3 regions of the Pseudomonas sp. Marseille-P9899 genome follow, and region 2 is predicted to be linked to each of the others. Evidence: predicted binding sites of a transcription regulator. Region 2 holds the regulator's gene; each other region holds the start of a gene.
The links. The regulator sigma-54, encoded in region 2, starts transcription at its own class of promoters, with help from an activator protein. The targets are predictions, from matches to a motif close to ANTGGCATNNANNTTGCTNT.

Region 1: a site for sigma-54 is predicted at 2,338-2,357, ahead of HWV67_RS30865 (circularly permuted type 2 ATP-grasp protein). Genes of this name have one in related genera too.
Region 3: a site for sigma-54 is predicted at 3,459-3,478, ahead of HWV67_RS29835 (CmpA/NrtA family ABC transporter substrate-binding protein). Genes of this name have one in related genera too.

Annotation. Positions count from the first base shown of each region.
Region 1 covers NZ_CAESCG010000011.1:176,127-184,093, reverse strand. The annotation lists gene HWV67_RS30865 (circularly permuted type 2 ATP-grasp protein) at 1-2,274, opposite strand, end outside; gene HWV67_RS30860 (YgiQ family radical SAM protein) at 2,497-4,794, opposite strand; gene dnaB (replicative DNA helicase) at 4,900-6,297, opposite strand; gene rplI (50S ribosomal protein L9) at 6,408-6,854, opposite strand; gene HWV67_RS30845 (hypothetical protein) at 6,876-7,775, opposite strand; gene rpsR (30S ribosomal protein S18) at 7,812-7,967, opposite strand, start outside.
Region 2 covers NZ_CAESCG010000002.1:118,067-126,033, reverse strand. The annotation lists gene lptA (lipopolysaccharide transport periplasmic protein LptA) at 1-156, shown strand, start outside; gene lptB (LPS export ABC transporter ATP-binding protein) at 156-881, shown strand; gene HWV67_RS09820 (RNA polymerase factor sigma-54) at 1,059-2,552, shown strand; gene hpf (ribosome hibernation-promoting factor, HPF/YfiA family) at 2,634-2,942, shown strand; gene ptsN (PTS IIA-like nitrogen regulatory protein PtsN) at 2,955-3,419, shown strand; gene rapZ (RNase adapter RapZ) at 3,422-4,276, shown strand; gene HWV67_RS09800 (HPr family phosphocarrier protein) at 4,297-4,569, shown strand; gene HWV67_RS09795 (ZIP family metal transporter) at 4,579-5,472, opposite strand; gene HWV67_RS09790 (superoxide dismutase) at 5,484-6,095, opposite strand; gene HWV67_RS09785 (tetratricopeptide repeat protein) at 6,096-6,557, opposite strand; gene HWV67_RS09780 (class II fumarate hydratase) at 6,585-7,961, opposite strand; gene HWV67_RS09775 (FagA protein) at 7,954-7,967, opposite strand, start outside.
Region 3 covers NZ_CAESCG010000010.1:154,832-162,798, forward strand. The annotation lists gene rlmKL (bifunctional 23S rRNA (guanine(2069)-N(7))-methyltransferase RlmK/23S rRNA (guanine(2445)-N(2))-methyltransferase RlmL) at 1-1,519, opposite strand, end outside; gene rmf (ribosome modulation factor) at 2,057-2,272, shown strand; gene HWV67_RS29830 (quinone-dependent dihydroorotate dehydrogenase) at 2,366-3,391, opposite strand; gene HWV67_RS29835 (CmpA/NrtA family ABC transporter substrate-binding protein) at 3,548-4,759, shown strand; gene HWV67_RS29840 (ANTAR domain-containing response regulator) at 4,773-5,348, shown strand; gene HWV67_RS29845 (nitrate/nitrite transporter) at 5,865-7,076, shown strand; gene HWV67_RS29850 (bifunctional protein-serine/threonine kinase/phosphatase) at 7,086-7,967, shown strand, end outside.

The DNA.
Region 1 (7,967 bases), on a different contig from region 2:
CAGATCCGCTTCCGGCGGGGCGCCAAAGGACGCTTGCAGACGCCCCAGCGAACGCAGCAGCGCCTTGAGCTGGAACAGCACCGCATGGGGGTTCTGCTCGTCCAGCAGGAGCAAGTCCAGCACCGGCACCCGTTGCGCCACCGCCAGGTAACGCGAGCGATAGGTGATGCTGCTGTTGGCCAGCTCCAGCAACCACTCCAGCCCCACTTGATCGGCGTCTCCCGACCCGCGCAGGAAGCTCGCCAGGCTGCTGCTCAAGGCGTAGACGCGCTCGATGCGCCGCCCCGTCATCAGGAAGCGCCAGCCTTCGTCGCGGGTCATGTCATCCAGGGCGAAACCGGACAGCGCCGCCAGCGCGAGAATCAGCCGGTTGAGGAAATCCAGCAGCTCGGCGAAGTCCGCCGACAGATCATCGAGGCGCTGGGCTTCCCGTTGCAGTTCCACCAGCGCTTGCCAGTTCTCCCGAGAAAGCTTGCCGCGCACCTGCCCCGCCGCCCATTGCAGACGCTGCAGATTGGCCCGCAGGCTGAAACCCCACGCCGGGTCGAGCAGTGCCGTGCGCAAACGCGCGTCCAGCGTGCCCTCGGCAGGCAACAGCGAAAGCTCCTCGGCCAGGGTCACGGCGGCGTCCAGCGCTTGCGGCGAGTCGCCGTCGAGATAACCGCTCAGGAGGATCCGCAGCAGCCGCGCGCTGGCATCGCAGCGTTCGCAGTAGCGGCCGAACCAGAACAGGTTCTCCACCACCCGCGAGGGCAGGTACGGGTCCTGGCGGATCAGGTCGGCCACGCCGAGGCTGCGACTGGCTTGCCATTGCTCGCCTTGGGCCGCGACCTCGCCGAGCACCCAGGTGTCCTTGCTCGCCCCGCCACGCTGCATCGACACCACCTCGGCATCCGCCTGCGCCGCCACCCGGGTCAATCCGCCCGGCAGCACCCGGTAGCCATCGGCGCTGGCCACGGCATAGACGCGCATGCCCACCGGGCGCGCCTGCAAGTGATCTGCCTGCCACACCGGCGCCTGGGAAAGCTGCGCCAGTTCCTGGGCGACGTAAGCGTACGGGCGCGCCCGCAGGCGCTCGACCAGGGCCTGACGCTGGGCGTCATCCAGGTCCCGTCCCAGCAGCGGTTGGAAGCTCTGCGAAGGAAACGCCGGCTTGAACAGCAGTTCCGGCAGTTTTTCCACAGCCTGCTCCAGCGCCGCTGGCTCGCCGCACCACCAGGTGGCGATGGACGGCAGGCTCAGTTCTTCGCCGAACAGGCGCTGACTGATGGCTGGCAGGAAACCGAGCAAACCGGGCGACTCCAGCACCCCGCTGCCCAAGGCATTGGCAACCAGCACCCGCCCTTGGCGTACCGCGTCCAGCAGGCCCGGTACACCAAGCGCCGAGTCGGTGCGTAATTCCAGTGGGTCGCAGAAGTCGTCATCGAGCCGGCGCATGATCGCGTGGACTCGCCGCAGGCCGCTCAGCGTCTTGAGGAAGACCGTACCGTCGCGCACGGTCAGGTCGCTGCCTTCCACCAGCGGATAGCCAAGCTGGCGGGCCAGATAGAGATGTTCGAAATAGCTTTCGTTGAAGCGCCCCGGCGTCAGCAGCACCACCAGCGGCGTTTCCCGCTCACTGGGCGCCAGTCGCGCCAGGCTCTGCTGCAGCGTGCGGAAAAAGCCGGCCAGGTGCTGCACATGAAGGTCGCGGTACAGCTCGGGAAAGGCGCGGGACACCACGGTGCGATTTTCCAGCGCATAGCCGGCACCGGACGGCGCTTGAGTGCGATCCGCAGTGACCCACCAGCGGCCATCGGGACCACGCGCCAGATCTGCGGCGTAGACATGCAAGAACGTCTGCTCCGGCACCGAAATGCCTTGGCACGGCCAGAGAAAATTATTGTGCCCATGCACCAGCTCGGCGGGCAGCAGGCCTTCGCCAATCAGTTGTTGTGGGCCATAGATATCCGCGAGCACCGCGTTGAGCAGGCGAGCACGCTGCGCCACGCCCTGGCCAATCGCCTGCCACTCGGCGGCGGGAATGACCTGCGGCAAAAGGTCCAGCTCCCACGGCCGGTCGGCGCCGTCGGGGTCGGCGTAGATGTTGTAGGTGACACCGTTTTCCCGGAGTTGCCGGTTCAGCAGCGCCTGGCGCTGGGCCAGTTGCGCCGGGCTGCTGCGCTGCACATGGGCGTACAGCGCCTGCCAGTGCGGACGCACCGTGCCATCGGCGGCAAGCATCTCGTGATAGGTCGCGGCGCTCGGCGAAGAACGATCCGGCAGGTCAGCCATGGCAGTGCTCATTTACGGGCAGGGTGTCTCGGCGTCGTGCGCCAAGCGTTTTTGCACAGAAACGCGGCAAGAGTTATGCCACCGGGGCTTTCGCCGAGCATTCATTGAACATGAACAAAGGCCGGCGCACCAGGCGCCGGCCTTATGAAAGACGATGCACTGAACCAGCGCCTTGCAACGCCTCATGGCGGGGCATGTCATCGACACGCCCCGCCATGGACATCAGCGCGGCACAGCCGGCTGGCGAGGCTTGCGCGGGCCTTTGCCTTTGGCGGCGTCTTTGCGCGCCTTGGCGGCTTCCTGGTTGCGAGCGAAGGCGGCAGCTTTGGCCTCTTCGCGCTTGTCCCACGGCTTGCCGCCGTCGCTGGCGCGCGGTGGCAGGCCGGTGTGCTGGGTCAGGATCTTCTGTTCCTTGCCCACCTTGTGGCTGCCCGCCGGGGTGGAGTTCTTGCGTCGGGCGCTCTGGTAGCTGTCGGTCGCAGGCTGGTGAGCCGGGATCAACTGGTTCTTGCCCGAGCCGATCAGGTCGGCGCGGCCCATGCGCTCCAGCGCCTCGCGCAGCATCGGCCAGCCCTTCGGATCGTGGTAGCGCAGGAACGCCTTGTGCAGACGGCGCTGCTCATCGCTCTTGACGATGGTCACGCCTTCACTCTTGTACGTGACCTTGCGCAGCGGGTTCTTGCCCGAGTGGTACATGGCGGTGGCCGAGGCCATCGGCGACGGGTAAAACGCCTGCACCTGGTCGGCGCGGAAGCCGTTGCCCTTGAGCCACAGGGCCAGGTTCATCATGTCTTCGTCGGTGGTGCCCGGGTGGGCGGCGATGAAGTACGGGATCAGGTACTGCTCCTTGCCCGCCTCTTTCGAGAACTTCTCGAACATGCGCTTGAAGCGGTCGTAGCTGCCAATACCAGGTTTCATCATCTGGTTCAGCGGACCTTCCTCGGTGTGCTCCGGGGCGATCTTCAGGTAGCCGCCGACGTGGTGCGTCACCAGCTCGCGCACGTACTCCGGCGATTCCACCGCCAGGTCGTAGCGCAGGCCCGAGGCGATCAGGATCTTCTTCACGCCCGGCAAGGCACGGGCGCTGCGGTAGAGCTTGATCAGCGCCGAGTGGTCGGTGTTCAGGTTCGGGCAGATACCCGGGAACACGCAGGACGGCTTGCGGCAGTGGGTCTCGATCTCGGTGCTCTTGCAGGCGATGCGATACATGTTCGCGGTCGGCCCGCCGAGGTCGGAGATGACGCCGGTAAAGCCAGGCACCTTGTCACGAATCTCTTCGATCTCGCGGATGATCGACTCGTGGGAGCGGTTCTGGATGATCCGGCCTTCGTGCTCGGTGATCGAGCAGAAGGTGCAGCCGCCGAAGCAGCCGCGCATGATGTTCACCGAGAAACGGATCATTTCGTACGCAGGAATGCGCTCCTTGCCGTAGGCCGGATGCGGGATTCGCGCGTAAGGCATGCCGAAGACGTAGTCCATTTCTTCGGTGGTCATCGGAATGGGCGGCGGGTTGAACCAGACGTCCACTTCACCATGCTTCTGCACCATCGCCCGGGCGTTGCCGGGGTTGGTTTCCAGGTGCAACACGCGGTTGGCGTGGGCATAGAGGACGGCGTCGTTGCGCACTTTCTCGAAGGACGGCAGACGGATCACGGTCTTGTCCCGGGTCATCCGCGGGCTGTCCAGCAACTGGACCACCTTCGCTTCGTTCGGGTCTTCGACCTCGCCCTTCTCCTGCTCAATGGCGCAGGCCTGGGTGTCCTGGGTGTTGACGTACGGGTTGATGATCTTGTCGACCTTGCCCGGACGGTCAATGCGGGTCGAGTCGAACTCGTACCAGCCCTTCGGCGTGTCACGACGAATGAACGCGGTGCCGCGCACGTCGGTGATGGTCTCGATCGACTCGCCAAAGGACAGGCGCTGGGCCACTTCGACGATGGCACGCTCGGCGTTGCCGTAGAGCAGGATGTCGGCGCTGGCGTCGATCAGGATCGAATGACGAACCTTGTCCTGCCAGTAGTCGTAGTGAGCGATGCGGCGCAGCGACGCCTCGATGCCACCCAGAACGATCGGCACGTTCTTGTAGGCTTCCTTGCAACGCTGGCTGTAAACCAGGCTGGCACGGTCAGGGCGCTTGCCGGCCATGCCGCCTGGGGTGTAGGCGTCGTCCGAACGAATTTTCTTGTCGGCGGTGTAGCGGTTGATCATCGAGTCCATGTTGCCGGCGGCGACGCCGAAGAACAGGTTCGGCTCGCCGAGCTTCATGAAGTCGTCTTTCGACTGCCAGTTCGGCTGGGCAATGATCCCGACGCGGAAGCCCTGGGCCTCCAGCAGCCGGCCGATGATCGCCATGCCGAACGACGGATGGTCGACATAGGCGTCGCCGGTCACGATGATGATGTCGCAGGAGTCCCAGCCGAGCTGATCCATCTCCTCCCTGCTCATCGGCAGGAATGGCGCTGGTCCGAAGCATTCGGCCCAGTACTTGGGATAGTCGAAAAGTGGTTTGGCTGCTTGCATGTCAGTGACCGGTTTTTTTGGATGCAGGAAAATCGCGGGCGCGGAATATAGCACAAAAATTGACCAATTCCGACGCTGCAGGTCGGAATTGATCAGGGGACGATTTTATTCGTCGTCGTCGAAGTTGTAGCTGCCCGGCGCGAGGTTCTCGAAGCGGGTGTACTTGCCGATGAACGCGAGGCGGATAAAGCCGATCGGGCCGTTCCGCTGCTTGCCGATGATGATCTCGGCAATGCCCTTGTGCTCGGTTTCCGGGTGATAGACCTCGTCCCGGTAGACGAACATGATGACGTCGGCGTCCTGCTCGATCGCTCCGGATTCCCGCAAGTCGGAGTTCACCGGGCGCTTGTTCGGGCGTTGCTCCAGGGAGCGGTTGAGCTGCGACAGGGCAATGACCGGGCAGTTGAATTCCTTGGCCAGGGCCTTGAGCGAGCGGGAGATTTCGGAAATCTCGTTGGTCCGGTTGTCGCCGCTGGACCCCGGGATCTGCATCAACTGCAGGTAGTCGATCATGATCATGCCGACTTCGCCGTGCTCACGGACCAGACGCCGGGTTCGCGCGCGCATCTCCGACGGGCTGATACCAGCGGTATCGTCGATGAACAGCTTGCGGTCGTTGAGCAGGTTGACCGCCGAGGTCAGCCGCGGCCAGTCGTCGTCGTCCAGTTGGCCGGAACGCACCTTGGTCTGGTCGATGCGGCCGAGGGACGAGAGCATACGCATGATCAGCGATTCGCCTGGCATCTCCAGCGAGTACACCAGCACCGCCTTGTCGCTGCGCAACACGGCGTTTTCCACCAGGTTCATGGCGAAGGTGGTCTTACCCATCGATGGACGACCGGCGACGATGATCAAGTCGGCCGGCTGCAGGCCGCTGGTCTTCTCGTCCAGGTCGGTGTAGCCGGTGGACAGGCCGGTAATGTCACTGTCGGAGTTGAACAGCGTGTCGATACGGTCGATGGCCTTGGTCAACAGGTCGTTGACGCCCACCGGGCCGCCGGTCTTGGGCCGTGCCTCGGCGATCTGGAAGATCTGCCGTTCGGCTTCATCGAGGATTTCTGCGGCGTTGCGCCCTTGCGGGTTGAAGGCGCTGTCGGCGATGTCGTTGCTGATGCTGATCAGTTGGCGCAGCGTCGAGCGCTCGCGAATGATCTGCGCGTAGGCCTTGATGTTGGCCACCGACGGGGTGTTCTTCGCCAGCTCGCCGAGATAGCCCAGGCCGCCGATTTGCGAGCTGAGACCCTCTTTGTCGAGCTGCTCGTGCAGCGTCACGACGTCGAAGGGGACGTTCTGGTCGACCAGCTTGTGGATCGCCCGGAAGATCAGGCGGTGGTCATGGCGGTAGAAGTCGCCATCGGAGACTTGATCGAGCACTCGCTCCCAGGAGTTGTTGTCCAGCATCAGGCCACCGAGCACGGCCTGTTCGGCCTCGATGGAATGCGGCGGAACCTTCAGGGCGGAGGTTTGCAGATCATATTGCTCTGGGGCGGTTATCTCGTTCATGGCCACCTGGAAATCTGGGTGTTGAAAAAGACAAAGGGCACGACCTGCAATGCAGGATCGTGCCCGATGTTAACCAACTGACCCCGAGGGGGCCAGCAGGTCGATACAGCTTAGGCTGCGACGACGACCACGCGAACAGTGGCTTCAACGTCGCTGTGCAGGTGCACGGCAACGTCGTATTCGCCGACGTTACGGATGGTGCCGTTTGGCAGACGAACTTCAGCTTTGGCCACTTCAACGCCAGAGGCGGTCAGGGCGTCAGCGATGTCGTGGGTGCCGATCGAACCGAACAGCTTGCCTTCGTCGCCAGCGGTGGCAGTGATGGTCACTTCCAGCTCGGCCAGTTGGGCAGCGCGGGTTTCAGCCGAAGCTTTCTTGTCAGCAGCAGCTTTTTCCAGCTCAGCGCGACGTTCTTCGAACGCGGCCAGGTTGGTAGCGGTAGCGGCGACAGCCTTGCCGAATGGCAGCAGGAAGTTACGGCCGTAACCCGACTTAACTTTAACTTTGTCGCCCAGGTTGCCCAGGTTGGCGACTTTTTCCAGCAGGATCAGTTCCATTTGGTAATAACCTCTTAACTTTTAACCTTCACCGTTCGCGGAGCCGTTGTCGGCGTCACTTGGGGACGCCCCGCGTCCGCGAAAATCAATCAGGCTGTCGACAATGGCCAGGACCACGAGCAACGGATAAATCAGCTGCATGAACAGCAGCAGTGTCACGTACAACCCGACCAGCCAGAACTTCGCCAGTCGTTTCTGCGCCACCAGGCCGTGAATCACGGCCAGTCCGGCGAAGAGCAGCGGGATGGTGCAAAGCGGTGTCAACATCGCCAGTTCGGTACCGAAATTCGGCCCTACCAGAATGATCACCAGCAGCCCCAACGCCACCGCCAGCGGCAGTCTCACGGCGCGAAACTCGCGACCGAAGCCTCCCGGGTTATACAACGCTGCTTGCCAGTAGCGACCCAACATCAGGGCCAGCACACTGACAGCTTGCAACAATGCCGCAATCAGGCCGGTGAGCACTGGTGCGATCAGTCCCTCCAGTCGGGCCCGTTCTTCTACCTTCAACTGCTGGTAGATCCCCTCGAGCATCTGCGGGAGGATCTTGGCGATCCCCTGCGCAAGCGACTCGATCGGTTCACGGAACACCGAACCCAGAGCGACGCCATACACCAGGCCCAGGGCGATGCTGAACAACAGCACCCGATTCCAGGACTGCCCGGCGCGCAACAGCGCAGCCAGACCCAGCGTGCCAAGCAACACCATCAAGGTGCGCGGCTCACCGAAAAACCACCAGGCCAACGCCGGCAGCAATGCCCAGGCAAGGACACCGGAGGCGTCCTTGAAACCGCGCCGCAGGAAGATCAGGCTCCCGGCGGCGGCACTCAACCAAAACAACAGCGGCAATGCCGCACAACCGACCACTACGAGAGTGGCCTGCACGCGACCGCGCATGATGAAATCAGCCAGGGCACGCATGCAATTTATCCTTTGCTACTTGTCGACGACCCGGTCTCAGCGGCCGTGGCTGTCGGTGTAGGCCAGCAGGGCCAGGAAGCGGGCACGCTTGATAGCGGTAGCCAGCTGACGCTGATAACGAGCTTTGGTACCAGTGATACGGCTTGGAACGATCTTGCCGGTTTCAGATACATAAGCTTTCAGGGTGTTGAG
Region 2 (7,967 bases):
AAGGTGGTGAATGAAGGCAACACGACCGAAGGCGAGAAAATCGTCTACAACTCCAAGACTCAGGTCGCCACTGCAGGCCGCGCCGGCAACCAGAAGGTCACCCAGCCACGTCAGCGTATCGACATGGTGATCCAGCCGAAGAAGAAGGCCGAGTAATGGCAACCCTTAAAGCCCAGCACTTGGCCAAGAGCTACAAGAGCCGACAAGTCGTGCGTGACGTCAGCCTGTCGATCGACAGCGGACAGATCGTCGGCCTGCTCGGCCCTAACGGCGCCGGCAAGACCACCTGTTTCTACATGATCGTCGGCCTGGTTCAGGCCGATCAGGGCCGCGTGCTGATCGACGACCTGGACGTCAGCCACCAGCCAATGCACGGCCGCGCACGCGCCGGCATCGGCTACCTGCCCCAGGAAGCCTCGATCTTCCGCAAGCTGTCGGTGGCCGACAACATCATGGCGATCCTGGAAACCCGCAAGGAACTGGATCGCGAAGGCCGTCGCAAGGAGCTGGAAAGCCTGCTGCAGGAATTCCACATCAGCCACATCCGCGACAACCTCGGCATGAGCCTGTCCGGCGGCGAGCGTCGTCGCGTGGAAATCGCCCGCGCCCTGGCTACCGCACCGAAGTTCATCCTGCTCGATGAACCCTTCGCCGGTGTCGACCCGATCTCGGTCGGCGACATCAAGCAGATCATCCACCACCTGAAAGCCAAGGGCATTGGCGTTCTGATCACTGACCACAACGTCCGTGAAACGCTGGATATCTGTGAAACCGCTTACATCGTCAACGATGGCCAACTGATCGCCGAAGGCGACTCGGAAACCATCCTGGCCAACCAGCTCGTCAAAGAGGTGTACCTGGGCCACGAGTTCCGTCTGTAGGCTCGCGTATCGGAGTGGTCCGAGCGCTGCGATTCAGCCACGATTGCGGCTTAATTGTTACAGCGCTCTAGGCAAACGTTACAGTTTCAGGCATATATCTTGCTTAGAATTGGCGCCCGCGCGCCCCTGTAGTTGATGGCGCATGCGCGCCGGCGAATAAGGTGTTAAGCCCCAGCCATGAAACCATCGCTCGTCCTAAGAATGGGCCAGCAACTGACGATGACCCCGCAGTTGCAACAGGCTATCCGTTTGCTCCAGCTCTCCACACTGGATCTGCAGCAGGAAATCCAGGAAGCCCTGGAGTCCAACCCGATGCTCGAGCGCCAGGAAGAAGGCGAAGACTTCGACAACAGCGACCCGATGGCCGACAACGCCGAGTCCAAGCCTGTTGCCGAGTCCCAGGAGAGCAGCTTCGAGCAATCCGCGCCCACCGTGGAAAACCTCGAAGAAGGCGAATGGAACGAGCGCATCCCCAACGAACTTCCGGTCGATACCGCCTGGGAAGACATCTACCAGACCAGCGCCAGCAGCCTGCCCAGCAACGACGATGACGAGTGGGACTTCACCACCCGCACATCGGCCGGCGAGAGCCTGCAAAGCCACCTGCTCTGGCAGTTGAACCTGGCACCGATGTCGGACACCGACCGACTGATCGCTGTAACCCTGATCGACTGCATCAACAACCAGGGCTACCTCGACGAGACGCTGGAAGAAGTCTGCGAATCCTTCGACCCTGAACTGGATATCGAACTGGACGAGATCGAAGCCGTCCTGCACCGCATCCAGCAGTTCGAACCCGCCGGTATCGGCGCACGCAACCTGGGCGAATGCCTGTTGCTGCAGTTGCGCCAGCTGCCCGCCAACACACCGTGGATGGCCGAGGCCAAGCGACTGGTCAGCGATTACATCGACCTGCTCGGCAGTCGCGACTACAGCCAGCTGATGCGCCGCATGAAGCTCAAGGAAGATGAGCTGCGCCAGGTGATAGAACTGGTCCAGAGCCTGAATCCACGCCCTGGCTCGCAGATCGAGTCGAGCGAACCCGAATACGTGGTTCCCGACGTGATCGTGCGCAAGGACAGCGATCGCTGGCTGGTGGAGTTGAACCAGGAAGCGGTGCCGCGCCTGAGGGTCAACCCGCAATATGCCGGCTTCGTTCGCCGCGCCGACACCAGCGCCGACAACACCTTCATGCGCAACCAACTGCAGGAAGCTCGCTGGTTCATCAAAAGCCTGCAAAGCCGCAACGAGACGCTGATGAAGGTGGCGACCCAGATCGTCGAACACCAGCGCGGCTTCCTCGACCATGGCGACGAGGCGATGAAACCGCTGGTACTGCACGACATCGCTGAAGCGGTGGGCATGCACGAATCGACGATTTCCCGGGTCACCACGCAGAAATACATGCACACGCCCCGCGGAATCTATGAGCTGAAGTACTTTTTCTCCAGCCACGTCAGCACCTCCGAAGGCGGTGAATGCTCGTCCACGGCGATCCGCGCAATCATCAAAAAACTGGTTGCCGCGGAAAATCAGAAAAAGCCATTGAGTGACAGCAAGATCGCTGGTTTACTGGAGGCACAAGGCATCCAGGTAGCACGTCGCACCGTCGCCAAGTACCGCGAATCCCTCGGCATCGCACCGTCGAGTGAGCGCAAGCGATTGATGTGACCTTCCCTGAGGTGTGCCATCGCAATTCAGTGGCAGGCGCAACACCTGCCTCTTTATGCACGGCAACAAAGGAGAAGCAGTATGCAAGTCAACATCAGTGGACATCATGTAGAAGTCACTCCGCCGCTGCGCGACTATGTCGAGCAGAAGCTCAAGCGTGTAGCAAGTCATTTCGACAAGATCACCAATGTGCAGGTGATCATGAAGGTCGAGAAACTCCAGCAGAAAGTGGAGGCCACCCTGCAAATTCCCGGTGGTGAAGTGGTAGCAAACGCCGAAGATGCAGACATGTATGCCGCGATCGACTCCTTGGCCGACAAGCTCGACCGTCAACTGAAAAAACACAAGGAAAAACAGCAAAGCCTGCTGCAAGGTACGGCTGCACGCTGATCCCCCTCATCCATGATCCGACTTGAATCCATCCTGACCCCCGGCCGTTCCCTCGTGAACGTGCCGGGTGGCAGTAAAAAGCGCGCACTTGAACAGATCGGCAACCTGATCGGGAAAGAAGTTCCTGATCTGGACGGCCAGACCGTTTATGAAGCCCTGATTGCCCGAGAAAAACTCGGCTCGACAGGATTTGGCAATGGCATCGCCATTCCCCATTGCCGCCTCAAGGGCTGTGCAAGCCCTGTCAGCGCATTGCTTCACCTGGATGCCCCCATAGATTTCGACGCCATCGATGGCGCCCCGGTAGACCTGCTGTTCGTTCTGCTGGTGCCCGAGGCTGCCACCGACGCCCACCTTGAACTGTTGCGCCAGATTGCCAGCATGCTCGATCGCAAGGATGTCCGCGACCGGCTTCGTGCGGCCAACAGCAGTACCGCCCTGTACCAGGTCGTCCTGGACGTGCAGAACGAGCCCTGAGCATGCGCCTCGTCATCGTCAGCGGCCGATCCGGCTCGGGCAAGAGCACCGCCCTCGACGTCCTTGAGGACAACGGCTTCTACTGCATCGACAACCTCCCCGCCGGCCTGCTCCCGCAGCTGGCGGAAAGCGCCCTGATCAATACCGAATTGCTGCAGCCACGGGTCGCGGTGTCCATCGACGCGCGTAACCTGCCGAGCCACCTGACACGCTTTCCGGAGCTGCTGGACGACGCGCGTGCGCGCCATATCCAGTGCGATGTGCTGTATCTCGACGCCGATGAAGAAACCCTGCTCAAGCGTTTTTCGGAGACCCGTCGACGCCACCCGCTGACCAACCAGGACCGCTCGCTGGCCGAGGCAATCCGGGTCGAAAGCGAGTTGCTGAGCCCGATTGCCGATCTTGCCGACCTGAAGATCGACACCACCAGCCTCAACCTCTATCAACTGCGTGACTCGATCAAGCTTCGCCTGCTCAACCAACCTGAGCCGGGCACCGCGTTCCTGATCGAGTCCTTTGGCTTCAAGCGCGGCATGCCGGTCGATGCTGACGTAGTGTTCGACGTTCGCTGCCTGCCGAACCCTTATTGGAAGCCCGAACTGCGCGAGCACTCCGGGCAGGATCAGCCGGTCATCGATTATCTGGCCGCGCAGCCGGATGTGGAGGAAATGTTCCAGGACATCTCCTCCTACCTGCTCAAATGGCTGCCCCGCTTCGCCGCCAGCAATCGCGCCTATGTCACCATTGCCATTGGCTGCACTGGCGGCCACCACCGCTCGGTCTACCTGACCGAACGACTGGGGCAGTTGCTGCAACCCATATTGAAGAACGTTCAGGTCCGCCACCGCGACCTCTAGTCCACAGGATCCCTCCCGCGATGCCCGCAACCGAAATCGAGATCATCAACAAGCTGGGGCTGCATGCCCGTGCAGCAGCCAAGTTCGTTGGCGTGGCGGGCAAGTATTCCTCAACCGTGAAGATTGGGCGCACCCCCGACAAACTGGTCGATGGCAAGAGCATCATGGCGGTCATGATGCTGGCGGCGGGCAAAGGCACCAAGGTGCATTTGCTCACCGAAGGGGAAGATGGCGAAACGGCACTGGACGCGCTGATCGAGTTGATCAACAACCGGTTCGACGAAGGCGAGTAAACCGCGCTGTCAGGACAGCGCGGTATCCATCACCATCATCAGGCAGAAGCCGATACACAGCCCCAGACTGGCCAGGCGATGGTGCCCGTTGGCCCGTGACTCGGGAATGATCTCCTGGGTCACCACCAACAACATGGCCCCGGCCGCAAAGGCCAGGCCCAGCGGTAGCAGCAGTTCAGCCACTTTCCCCAGCCAGGCGCACAACAGTGCCGCCGCCGGCTCTACCAGCCCGGATGCCGCACCGATCAGGAACGCCTTGAATCGCGCCACCCCGGCTCCCGCCAGCACCAACGCAATCACCAGGCCTTCCGGCACGTCCTGCAGGGCAATGCCCATCGCCAGGCTGTCCGCATCCGGCATGCCGCCGCCGGCAGAAACGCCGATGGCCATGCCTTCCGGAATGTTGTGGGCAATGATCGCGATCACGAACACCCAGATCCGCGCAGGCACCACCGGCTGAGTACTCGACGCTACCAGCGCATCAGGCGAGACCCCGGAAACCTTGAGGTCAACGAGGTACAGGCACAACGCGCCGAACAGCAGCCCGAAACTGATCAGACCGCCCGCGCCCCACTTGCCGAAGCCCACTGCCTGAGCAGCGTCGAGCCCCGGAATGATCAGCGAGAACGCTGTGGCAGCCAGCATGACGCCAGCTCCGAACCCCAGGAGGGTATCGGCCAGCGCCACGGGCATATTGCGAATCACCAGCACCGGCACCGCGCCAAGCGCCGTGCCCAATGCACACAGCGCCCCGCCTTCCAGCGCCCGCAACATCCGCGGCTCCAGATCGAGCCAGGCAATGCCTTTGACGACCAGCAACGCCGTGCCGACCAACAGCAGCAAGGTACCCAGGGCCAGACGGAACAAGCGCACACTGCCTATGGACAAGACATCCGAACGCATCCGTCTGTCACTCACGCCAGGGCAGCAACGTAACGCCGCTCTACTTCGGCCCAGTCGACCACGTTGTAGAAGGCGTTGATGTATTCCGGACGACGGTTCTGGTACAGCAGGTAGTAGGCGTGCTCCCAGACGTCCAGGCCGAGGATCGGCGTATTGCCGTTCATCAGCGGGCTGTCCTGGTTGCCACTGCTTTCCACGACCAGTTTCTTCTCGGGAGTCACGCTCAGCCACGCCCAGCCGCTGCCGAAGCGGGTCAGCGCCGCCTTGGTGAACGCATCCTTGAAGGCATCAAAGCCACCAAGCTGCTCATCGATGGCCTTGGCCACGCTGTCTTGTGGCACGCCGCCACCGGTCGGCGACATCACAGTCCAGAACAGCGAATGGTTGGCATGCCCGCCACCCTGATTGATGACCGCCGCCTGCAGGTTTTGCGGCAGTTGCTTGACCGCAGCCACCAGTTTTTCCACCGGCCACTCAGCCCACTCCGTGCCATCAACTGCGGCGTTGAGGTTGTTGATGTAGGTCTGATGGTGCTTGGTGTGGTGGATCTGCATGGTCTGGGTGTCGATGTGCGGTTCCAGCGCATCGTAGGCGTAAGGCAATGCAGGCAAGGTGTAAGGCATTTAGTGAATTCCTTGTTGGAAGGCTCGTGGGGTCACGGGGTCCTGACCAGCCAGCACACCGGGCTGCGGTTCCTGCCGGTAAAGCAGGCGCTCGGTGCGCGGATACTGGCCGTATTCGCTGATGAAACTCAGCAGTTCGGTGTAAGTCTTTCCGCTCTGGCGCAGAGCTGCTTCGCGCAAGTTCTGCGACAGGCGCATGTCCTGGCTGGCGCCCAGCAGCCGCTGATGGATCGCACAGAGATACTCAGCGCTTTCCTGCGGCTGCTTCAGGCGCAGATGAAGGTCTGCCAGGTTGTGATGCGAGATCACACAGGCGGCCACTGCTTCGTCGGCGTCATGCCAGCGTTCGAAGAGCACCTGGGCCAGGGCCAGGGCCTGCAAGTACAGCTCGCGGGCATCGACCAGATCACCCTGGTTGAACAGGCGGTTGGCGATTTCTGTGGTGCGTTTCCAATGCTGCATGGCAAACCTCCAAAGCAGTGAACGGCGTCAGATGCCGCCGGCGGTGAGCTTTTCCGGATCCAGCAGGACTTCCAGCTGGGTACGCGACAGCTCGGTATGTTCCAGCGCGACGTCGATGACCGGGCGCCCTTGTTTGTAAGCGGTCTTGGCGATTTCGGCGGCCTTCTGGTAGCCGATGATCGGGTTCAGCGCGGTGACCAGGATCGGGTTGCGCGACAGCGCTTCCTTGAGCTTGGGCTCGTTGACCTTGAAGGTGGCGATCGCCTTTTCAGCCAACAAGCGGCTGGCATTGGCCATCAGCTCGATGCTGCTGAGCAGGTTCAGGGCAATGACCGGCAGCATCACGTTCAGCTCGAAGTTGCCGGACTGGCCGGCGACAGCGATGGTGGCGTCGTTGCCGATGACCTGGGCGGCGACCATCGCCGTGGCTTCCGGAATCACCGGATTGACCTTGCCCGGCATGATCGAAGAGCCCGGTTGCAGACCTTCCAGCTCGATCTCGCCGAGGCCGGCCAGCGGACCGGAGTTCATCCAGCGCAGGTCGTTGGCGATCTTCATCAGCGCCACTGCAGTGACCTTGAGCTGGCCGGACGCCGCCACCGCAGTGTCCTGGGAGCCGATCAGGGCGAACAGGTTTTCACCTGGCACGAACTCGACCTGGGTAAGGCCGCTCAGCTGCTTGGCGAACAGGCCGGAGAACTCGGGGTGCGCGTTGATGCCAGTGCCGACAGCCGTACCGCCTTGCGCCAGCGCCTGCAGGCTCGGCAAAACATCCTGCAGATGGCCGATGCTGGCCTTGATCTGCTGCGCCCAGCCGCCGAGCACCTGGCTCATGCGTACCGGCATGGCGTCCATCAGGTGAGTACGGCCGGTTTTGACGAACGGGTGAACCTGCTCGGCCTTGGCCTCGATCACCTTGACCAGGTGGTTCAGCGCCGGCAGCAGTTGCTCGTGCAACGCCAGCGCGGCACTGACGTGGATGGTGGTCGGGATGATGTCGTTGCTGCTCTGGCCGCAGTTGACGTGATCGTTCGGGTTGACCGTGTCGCCCAGCACGCGGCTGGCGATGGTCGCGATCACTTCGTTGGCGTTCATGTTGGAGCTGGTGCCGGAACCGGTCTGGAACACATCCACCGGGAAGTGCTGCATGAAGTCGCCGGCGAGCAGTTGCTCGACCGCTGCGACGATGGCCTCGCCCTGCTCCCGGCTCACTTGCTCGAGCTGGATGTTGGCCTTGGCTGCCGCGGCCTTGGCCAGCAGCAGTGCGCGAATGAACTGCGCCGGCATGCGTTGCTGGCTGATCGGGAAGTTGTTGACCGCGCGCTGGGTCTGGGCGCCGTACAGGGCCTCGGCCGGCACCTGCAGTTCACCCATGCTGTCACGCTCGATACGGGTATTACTCATCATCAA
Region 3 (7,967 bases), on a different contig from region 2:
TGCTCTGGTCAACGCCGAGGGTCTGCGGGATCGCCGCCAGCGCGTCGAACAAACGGGCCTGGGCCTTTTCCGGATCGACCGAACGCGGCGCGGCGTATTCCTGCACGTGAACCCAGCCCTGGTACAGATCGACCGCCAGGGAGTACTCGGGCATGTCGGCGTCGTAGACGCGGTAGCAGGTGATGTGTTCGCGACGCGCCCACTTGCCCAGTTGCTTGAGGTTCTTCTGCAGGCGGTTGGCGAACATCTGCCCGCCTTCGCTCAGGCGTGCGGTCTCATTCGCCGGAGCCACCGCCGGACGCTCTTCATCCTGGCTGCGCTCGGCCGAACGGCGCTCGCCGGTCACGAACTGGTCGGGCTCGACCTTGATCAGCAGCAGCTTGCACGGCAAGGCGCCGTTCCAGAAGGCGTATTGCTTGTGGCTGCGGATGCCCATGCGCTTGCCCAGGTCCGGCGCGCCGGTGAACACCGCCGCTTCCCAGCCCAGGCAAGCCTGGCGCAGACGCTCGCCGAGGTTCTGGTAGAGGTAGAGCAAACTGGCTTCGTCGCCCAGGCGTTCGCCGTACGGCGGGTTGCTGATGACCAGGCCTTTCTGGTTCTGGTCCGGGCGCGGCTCGAAGGTGCCGACTTCGCCCTGGTAGATCTTCACCCAGTCGCTCAGGCCGGCGCGCTCGACGTTGTTGCGGCCCGGCTGGATCAGGCGCGGGTCGGCTTCGTAGCCGCGAATCCACAGCGGTGGACGGGCCAGGCCGGCTTCGGCACGGGCCTTGGCTTCGTCATGCACTTTGCGCCACAGCGCCGGGACATGACCGAGCCAGGAGGTGAAACCCCAGCGCTCGCGTTTGAGGTTGGGGGCGATATCCGCAGCGATCATCGCCGCTTCCACCAGGAACGTACCAACACCGCACATCGGGTCAGCCAGTGCGCCGCCTTCGGCAGCGATCCGTGGCCAGCCGGCGCGGATCAGTACCGCGGCGGCGAGGTTTTCCTTGAGCGGCGCGGCACCCTGCTGCAGGCGGTAACCGCGCTGGTGCAGGCTGTGGCCGGACAGGTCGAGGGAGAGGATCGCTTCACCGCGCTCAAGGCGCAGGTGGACGCGCAGATCGGGGTTGAGCTTGTCGATCGACGGCCGCTCGCCCTGGGCGTTGCGCAGTTTGTCGACGATGGCGTCCTTGACCTTCAAGGCGCCGAAGTGGGTGTTGTCGATGCCCGAGCCATGACCGCTGAACTCCACGGCCAGGGTGCCGGCGGCGTCCAGATGCTCTTGCCAGTCCACTTCGTTGACGCCGTCGTACAGGTCGTCGGCGTTCTTCATGTTGAAGCGCTTGAGCACCAGCAGGACGCGGTTGGCCAGGCGCGACCAGACGCACAGGCGGTAGGCGGTTTCCATGTCGGCCGAGCCGCGCAGCGCCGAGGTGTGCTCGCGCACATCTTCAAGGCCCAGGCCGCGAGCTTCATCGGCGAGCAGGCCTTCAAGGCCTTTGGGACAGGTAAGGTAAAGTTCGAAACGGTCCGACATGAGTCATCCAGCCTTGGGCATAGTGAAGGAGCGAGCGCATCGCCCTTCGAAGTTTGATCGGGCGCCTTCGGCAAGCACCCGAGTGGCACGCGTTGACGTACCGGGCCACCCGGCGAGCCCTTCTTGCGGAAGGCAAAAAGGCTTTGATCGCCGGGCAGAATGAAAAATTCGATGGCAAAAGGTTACAAAAGTGACCCTTCGTCGTTTTTACCCACCGGTGACGAGAATGGTTCCCGACGGTGGCAATTTGATCTACAGGTCAGGCAAACCCTGATGATAGCTGGCTTTGCCCCAACTCCCGCCTTGAATCAATTTTTTACTTATCCTCTCACCCATGGAAAAGTTACGTGCTTATGACAAATTGTTCGTTCACACGTCCATCCCCATTGGTTAGAACTCAACTCAGGTTGTCACCGCAACGGGACAACACTTCAAGCTCGCCACGCCGGCAGCGAGCGCAAAACCGGCAGAAAGAATCTGCCCGACCTCACACGAGGTCGACGGGACATTACAGTCAACAAATGAGGGCAGTACCCTATGAGAAGACTTAAGCGTGATCCGTTGGAAAGAGCATTTTCACGTGGCTATCAATACGGGGTCACCGGCAAATCCCGCGAGCTTTGCCCCTTTACCCTACCGTCCGTACGCCAGGCATGGATCAATGGCTGGCGTGAGGGACGAGGTGACAACTGGGATGGCATGACCGGCACCGCAGGTATCCATAGACTCAACGAACTTCACGCCGTTGGCTGAACGAGGAGCTGAACCGAGTTACCATGCGCGCCCCATCCGGGCGGCGGGCTGAGGCCCAGGGGCCCCTTGACGGGGCCCTTTTTTATGCCCGTTTCAACGCCCCGGCATCGCGGCAATGGCGTCCACCGCCTCGCGAATCAGCGCCGGGCCCTTGTAGATGAAACCTGAATAGATCTGCACCAGGCTCGCACCCGCCGCGATCTTCTCCGCAGCATGACGGCCTTCCGTAATCCCGCCCGCTGCAATGATCGGCATCTTGCCCGCCAGTTCCCCGGCCAGCACCTGGACCGTGTGGGTGCTCTTGTCCCGCACCGGCGCGCCCGACAGGCCGCCCGCCTCGTCCGCATGCAGCAGACCTTCGACGCCTTCACGGCTGAGGGTGGTGTTGGTCGCGATCACCGCGTCCATGCCCGACTCCAGCAGGGCCGACGCTACCAGCACGGTTTCTTCGTCGGTCATGTCCGGGGCGATCTTGATCGCCAGCGGTACGCGCTTGCCGTGGGTCAGGGCCAATTCTTCACGGCGCACGGCCAGGGCATCCAGCAACTGCTTTAGCGAATCGCCGAACTGCAGGCTGCGCAGGCCCGGGGTGTTGGGCGAGCTGACGTTGACGGTGACGTAGCTGGAATGGTTGTAGACCTTGTCCAGGCAGATCAGGTAGTCGTCTACCGCGCGCTCGACCGGGGTGTCGAAGTTCTTGCCGATATTGATGCCGAGCACGCCGCGGTAATTGGACGCACGCACGCGGTTGAGCAGGTTGTCCACGCCGAGGTTGTTGAAGCCCATGCGGTTGATGATCGCTTCGGCCTCGGGCAGGCGGAACAGCCGTGGTTTCGGGTTGCCCGGTTGCGGACGCGGGGTCACGGTGCCGATCTCGACGAAACCGAAGCCCAGTTGTCCGAAGCCGTCGATGGCCGCGCCGTTCTTGTCCAGCCCCGCCGCCAGACCCACCGGGTTGGCGAACTCCAGGCCCAGGACCTTCACCGGCAAGCGCGCCGGCGCCTTGGTCAACAGCCCGTTGAGGCCCAGACGGCCACCGGCACCGATCAGGTCCAGCGACAGGTCGTGGGAGGTTTCCGGGGACAGTTTGAACAACAGCTGGCGGGCCAGGTTATACATGGGCGGGCTTGGCTCAAGGTGTGGAGAGGCGGCGATTATAGCCAGCCCCGGGTTGCGGCGACAGGGCCTTGGCATATGCGTTGCTTGACTCCACCCACAGGGCCGCCGCGCAACCCGCGCCGGCCGCCGCTTTATCTGCCGGGCGATCCCACCGCGATGAATGACATTCCCTCCTCCCCCCTGGCCTGGCTGCATGGCAGCGACGCCCCGGAAAAGACCAGCCTGAACATCGGCTTCATGGCCCTCAGCGACTGCGCTTCGCTGGTGGTCGCCGCGACCCAGAGTTTCGCCCAGCCCCACGGCCTGACCCTGAACCTGAAACGCCAGAGTTCCTGGGCTGGCCTGCGCGACGGCCTGCTCAGTGGCGAACTGGATGCCGCGCACTGCCTGTACGGCCTGACCTACGCCGTGCACCTCGGCATCGGCGGTGTCGGCGCCACGCCGATGGCGGTGCTGATGGGCCTGAACCACAACGGCCAGAGCATCAACCTGTCGCCCGCCCTGCAAGCGCAAGGCGTGGGCAATCCCGAGGCACTCGAGCGCCACGTGCACCAAAGTCAGGCAAAACTCACCTTCGCCCAGACCTTTCCCACCGGCACCCACGCCATGTGGCTGTATTACTGGCTCGCCAGCCAGGGCATTCATCCATTACATGACGTCAACAGCGTGGTGGTCCCGCCGGCGCAGATGCTCACCCACTTGCGCGCCGGGCGCATCGACGGTTTCTGCGTCGGTGAACCGTGGTCGGCCAATGCGGTGAACCAGGGCATGGGCTTCACCCTGGCGACCAGCCAGTCGATCTGGCCCGATCACCCGGAAAAAGTCCTTGGCACCACCCGCGCGTTCGTCGAGCAGTACCCCAACACTGCGCGGGCGCTGGTGTCGTCGATCCTCGCGGCGAGCCGCTTTATCGAAGAAAGCCCGGAAAACCGCCACGCCACTGCGCAACTGCTGAGCGCCGAAAACTACCTCGACACCCCGCTGAGCGATATCGAACCGCGCATGCAGGGTGATTACGCGGACGGCCTCGGCAACAATTGGCACGACGCCCACGGCCTGAGCCTGCACAACAATGGCCTGGCCAACTTCCCGTACCTGTCCGACGCCATGTGGTTCATGACCCAGTTCCGCCGCTGGGGCCTGCTGCGCGAAGACCCGGACTACCTCGGCATCGCCAGCCAGGTGCAGCAACTGAGCCTGTACCGCGATGCCGCCGCAAGCATTGGCGTCGAATGCCCGTCGGCGTCGATGCGCAGCAGCCAGTTGATCGATGGAACGGTCTGGGACGGCTCCGACCCACGGGGCTATGCCCACGGATTCCGCCTGCATGCCCTGGCCGACCAGCCAGTGGCGCAGGCCGGTCGCTGAGAGGGCCGCCCAGATGCTGCGAATCCTGTTGATCGATGACACCGAAAAGAAAGTCGGCCGGCTCAAGGCCGCCCTTGTCGAAGCCGGCTTCGAGGTCATCGAAGAATCCGGCCTGACCATCGACCTGCCCGCACGCGTCGAAACGGTGCGGCCGGACGTGATTCTGATCGATACCGAGTCACCGGGGCGTGACGTCATGGACCAGGTGGTGCTGGTCAGCCGCGACCTGCCGCGACCGATCGTGATGTTTACCGACGAGCACGACCCCAGCGTGATGCGCCAGGCGATCCAGGCTGGCGTCAGCGCCTACATCGTCGAAGGCATCCACGCACGCCGCCTGCAGCCGATCCTCGACGTGGCCATGGCCCGCTTCGAGAGCGACCAGGCGCTCAAGGCCCAGCTTCACGCCCGCGACCAGCAACTGGCCGAGCGCAAACGCATCGAGCTGGCCAAAGGGCTGCTGATGAAAATGAAGGACTGCAACGAGGAAGAGGCCTACACCCTGATGCGGCGCCAAGCCATGAGCAAACAACAGAAGCTGATTCAGGTGGCGGAGCAGATCATTGCGATGAATGACTTGCTGGGGTGAGTTGGTGGGTTGAGGGCCTCAAAGCTGCATGGGTATCTACACATCTCACAGGTAAGTAAAAAGCTTAAGGCCACTTGCAATCCTGTGGGAGCGGATTCATCCGCGAAGGGCCGCAAAGCGGCCCCAGAACCATCCCGCACGAGGTGGCCGTCTATGTTCGGTATTTCTTTCGACCTCAGGATGCCTGAATGTGAGATTCGGACCAGCTAGAAACAAGGTGCTGGATGGATTTAGGGCCGCTTTGCGGCCCTTCGCGGATGAATCCGCTCCCACAATATACGAGGCGATCTGACGTCCTGCGCTGCCTGCGAGATGTGTAGATACCCATGCAGCGATGAGGCCCTCAACCCCACAGTTAAACCCAGACCGGAAAACCTGGCCCACCTCTTGCTTTGATCTACACCGGTAGCCAACGGCGGTTGCCCCCAAACATTCGACAAAGACGTCGCTCTCCCCCTCGCCCCCAACGCGAGCCGGGAAGCGGCGTTTTTTTGTTTCAGCCCCGTGAGGTGTCCCATGAATACAAGCTTCTGGAAATCCGGGCATGTCCCGACCCTGTTTGCCGCGTTCCTGTATTTCGACCTGAGCTTCATGGTCTGGTACCTGCCCGGCCCGCTGGCAGTACAGATTGCCGCCGACCTGCAATTGACCACGCAACAGCGCGGGCTGATGGTCGCCACGCCGATTCTCGCCGGTGCAGTGCTGCGCTTCGTCATGGGCGTGCTGGTGGATCGCCTGTCGCCGAAGACCGCCGGGCTGATCGGTCAGGTGATCGTCATCGTCGCGCTGTTCTGCGCCTGGAAGCTGGGCATCCACAGCTATGGCGACGCCCTGCTGCTGGGGGTGTTCCTCGGGGTTGCCGGAGCATCGTTCGCGGTGTCGCTACCGCTGGCTTCGCAGTGGTACCCGCCACAGCACCAGGGCAAGGCCATGGGCATTGCCGGCGCGGGCAACTCCGGCACGGTGTTCGCCGCGCTGCTGGCGCCGGTGCTGGCCGCCAGCTTCGGCTGGAACAACGTGTTTGGCTTCGCCGTGCTGCCACTGCTGTTGACCCTGGTGCTGTTCGCCCTGCTGGCCCGCAACGCCCCGCAACGGCCCAAACCCAAGGCTGTGGCCGATTACCTCAAGGCCCTCGGCGACCGCGACAGCTGGTGGTTCATGTTCTTCTACAGCGTGACCTTCGGCGGCTTCATCGGCCTGGCCAGCGCCCTGCCCGGCTATTTCAACGACCAGTATGGGCTTGACCCGGTCAAGGCCGGCTACTACACCGCCGCCTGCGTCTTCGCCGGCAGCCTGATGCGTCCGCTGGGCGGCGCCCTGGCCGACCGTTTCGGCGGCATCCGCACCCTGCTGGCGATGTACACCGTGGCAGCCATCTGCATCGCCGCGGTGGGCTTCAACCTGCCCAGCTCGGTGGCGGCGCTGGCGTTGTTCGTCTCCGCCATGCTCGGCCTCGGTGCCGGCAACGGCGCGGTGTTCCAACTGGTGCCGCAGCGCTTCCGCCAGGAGATCGGTGTGATGACCGGGCTGATCGGCATGGCCGGCGGCATCGGCGGCTTCCTGCTGGCGGCGGGCCTTGGGACCATCAAACAATACAGCGGCGACTATCAGTTGGGTCTGTGGCTGTTCGCCAGCCTCGGCGTGCTGGCCTGGTTCGGCCTGCATGGCGTCAAACGCCGCTGGCGCACCACCTGGGGCTCGGCCGCCGTCACCGCAGCGCGGGTCTGAGCCGGCGCCATGGCCCTGCAACTGAGCATCGCCCAGGCCAGCGCCAGCGGTCCGCGGGAGGAAAACCAGGACGCCACGCGGCTGGTCACCCCCGAGGCAGAGCTGGCCGCCAGCAAGGGCTACCTGTTCGCCCTCGCCGACGGTGTCAGCCAGTGCGCCGACGGCGGGCTGGCGGCCCGCGCCAGCCTGCAATCGCTGGCGCTGGACTACTACGCCACGCCGCCCACCTGGGGCGTGGCACAAGCACTGGACCGCCTGCTGCTGGCGCAGAACCGCTGGCTGCGCGCCAACGGTGGCGGCCAGCCGCTGCTGACCACCCTGAGTGCGCTGGTGCTGCGCGGCCAGCGTTTCACCCTCGCCCATGTCGGCGACTGCCGGGTCTACCGCTGGCACGCCGACCACTTGCAGCGCATCAGCCAGGACCATGTCTGGGACCAGCCAGGCATGCAGCACGTGCTCAAGCGCGCGCTGGGACTGGATGAGCACTTGCTGGTGGACTACCTGGAAGGCGAACTGCGCTGCCACGAAAGTTTCGTGATGCTGAGCGACGGGGTCTGGAGCACGCTCAACGAACAGCAGATCGGCGCAGTGCTGCGCGAAGCCGCTGATCTGGAAGAAGCCTGCAACACGCTGGTGCGCATGGCCCACCTGGCCGGCAGCCAGGACAACGCCAGCGCTGTGCTGGTGCGGGTCGAACAACTCGGCGCAAACAGCCTCGGCGACACACTGGCGCAGTTGCAGCAGTGGCCGCTGCCGCCCGCTTTACGCCCCGGCCAGACATTCGAAGGCTGGCAGGTTGAAAGTGTGCTCGGCCAGAGCCGGCAGTCGCTGCTGTACCGGGTTCGCGACCGCCAGCAGCAACCCTGGCTGCTCAAGACCCTGCCCGCCAAC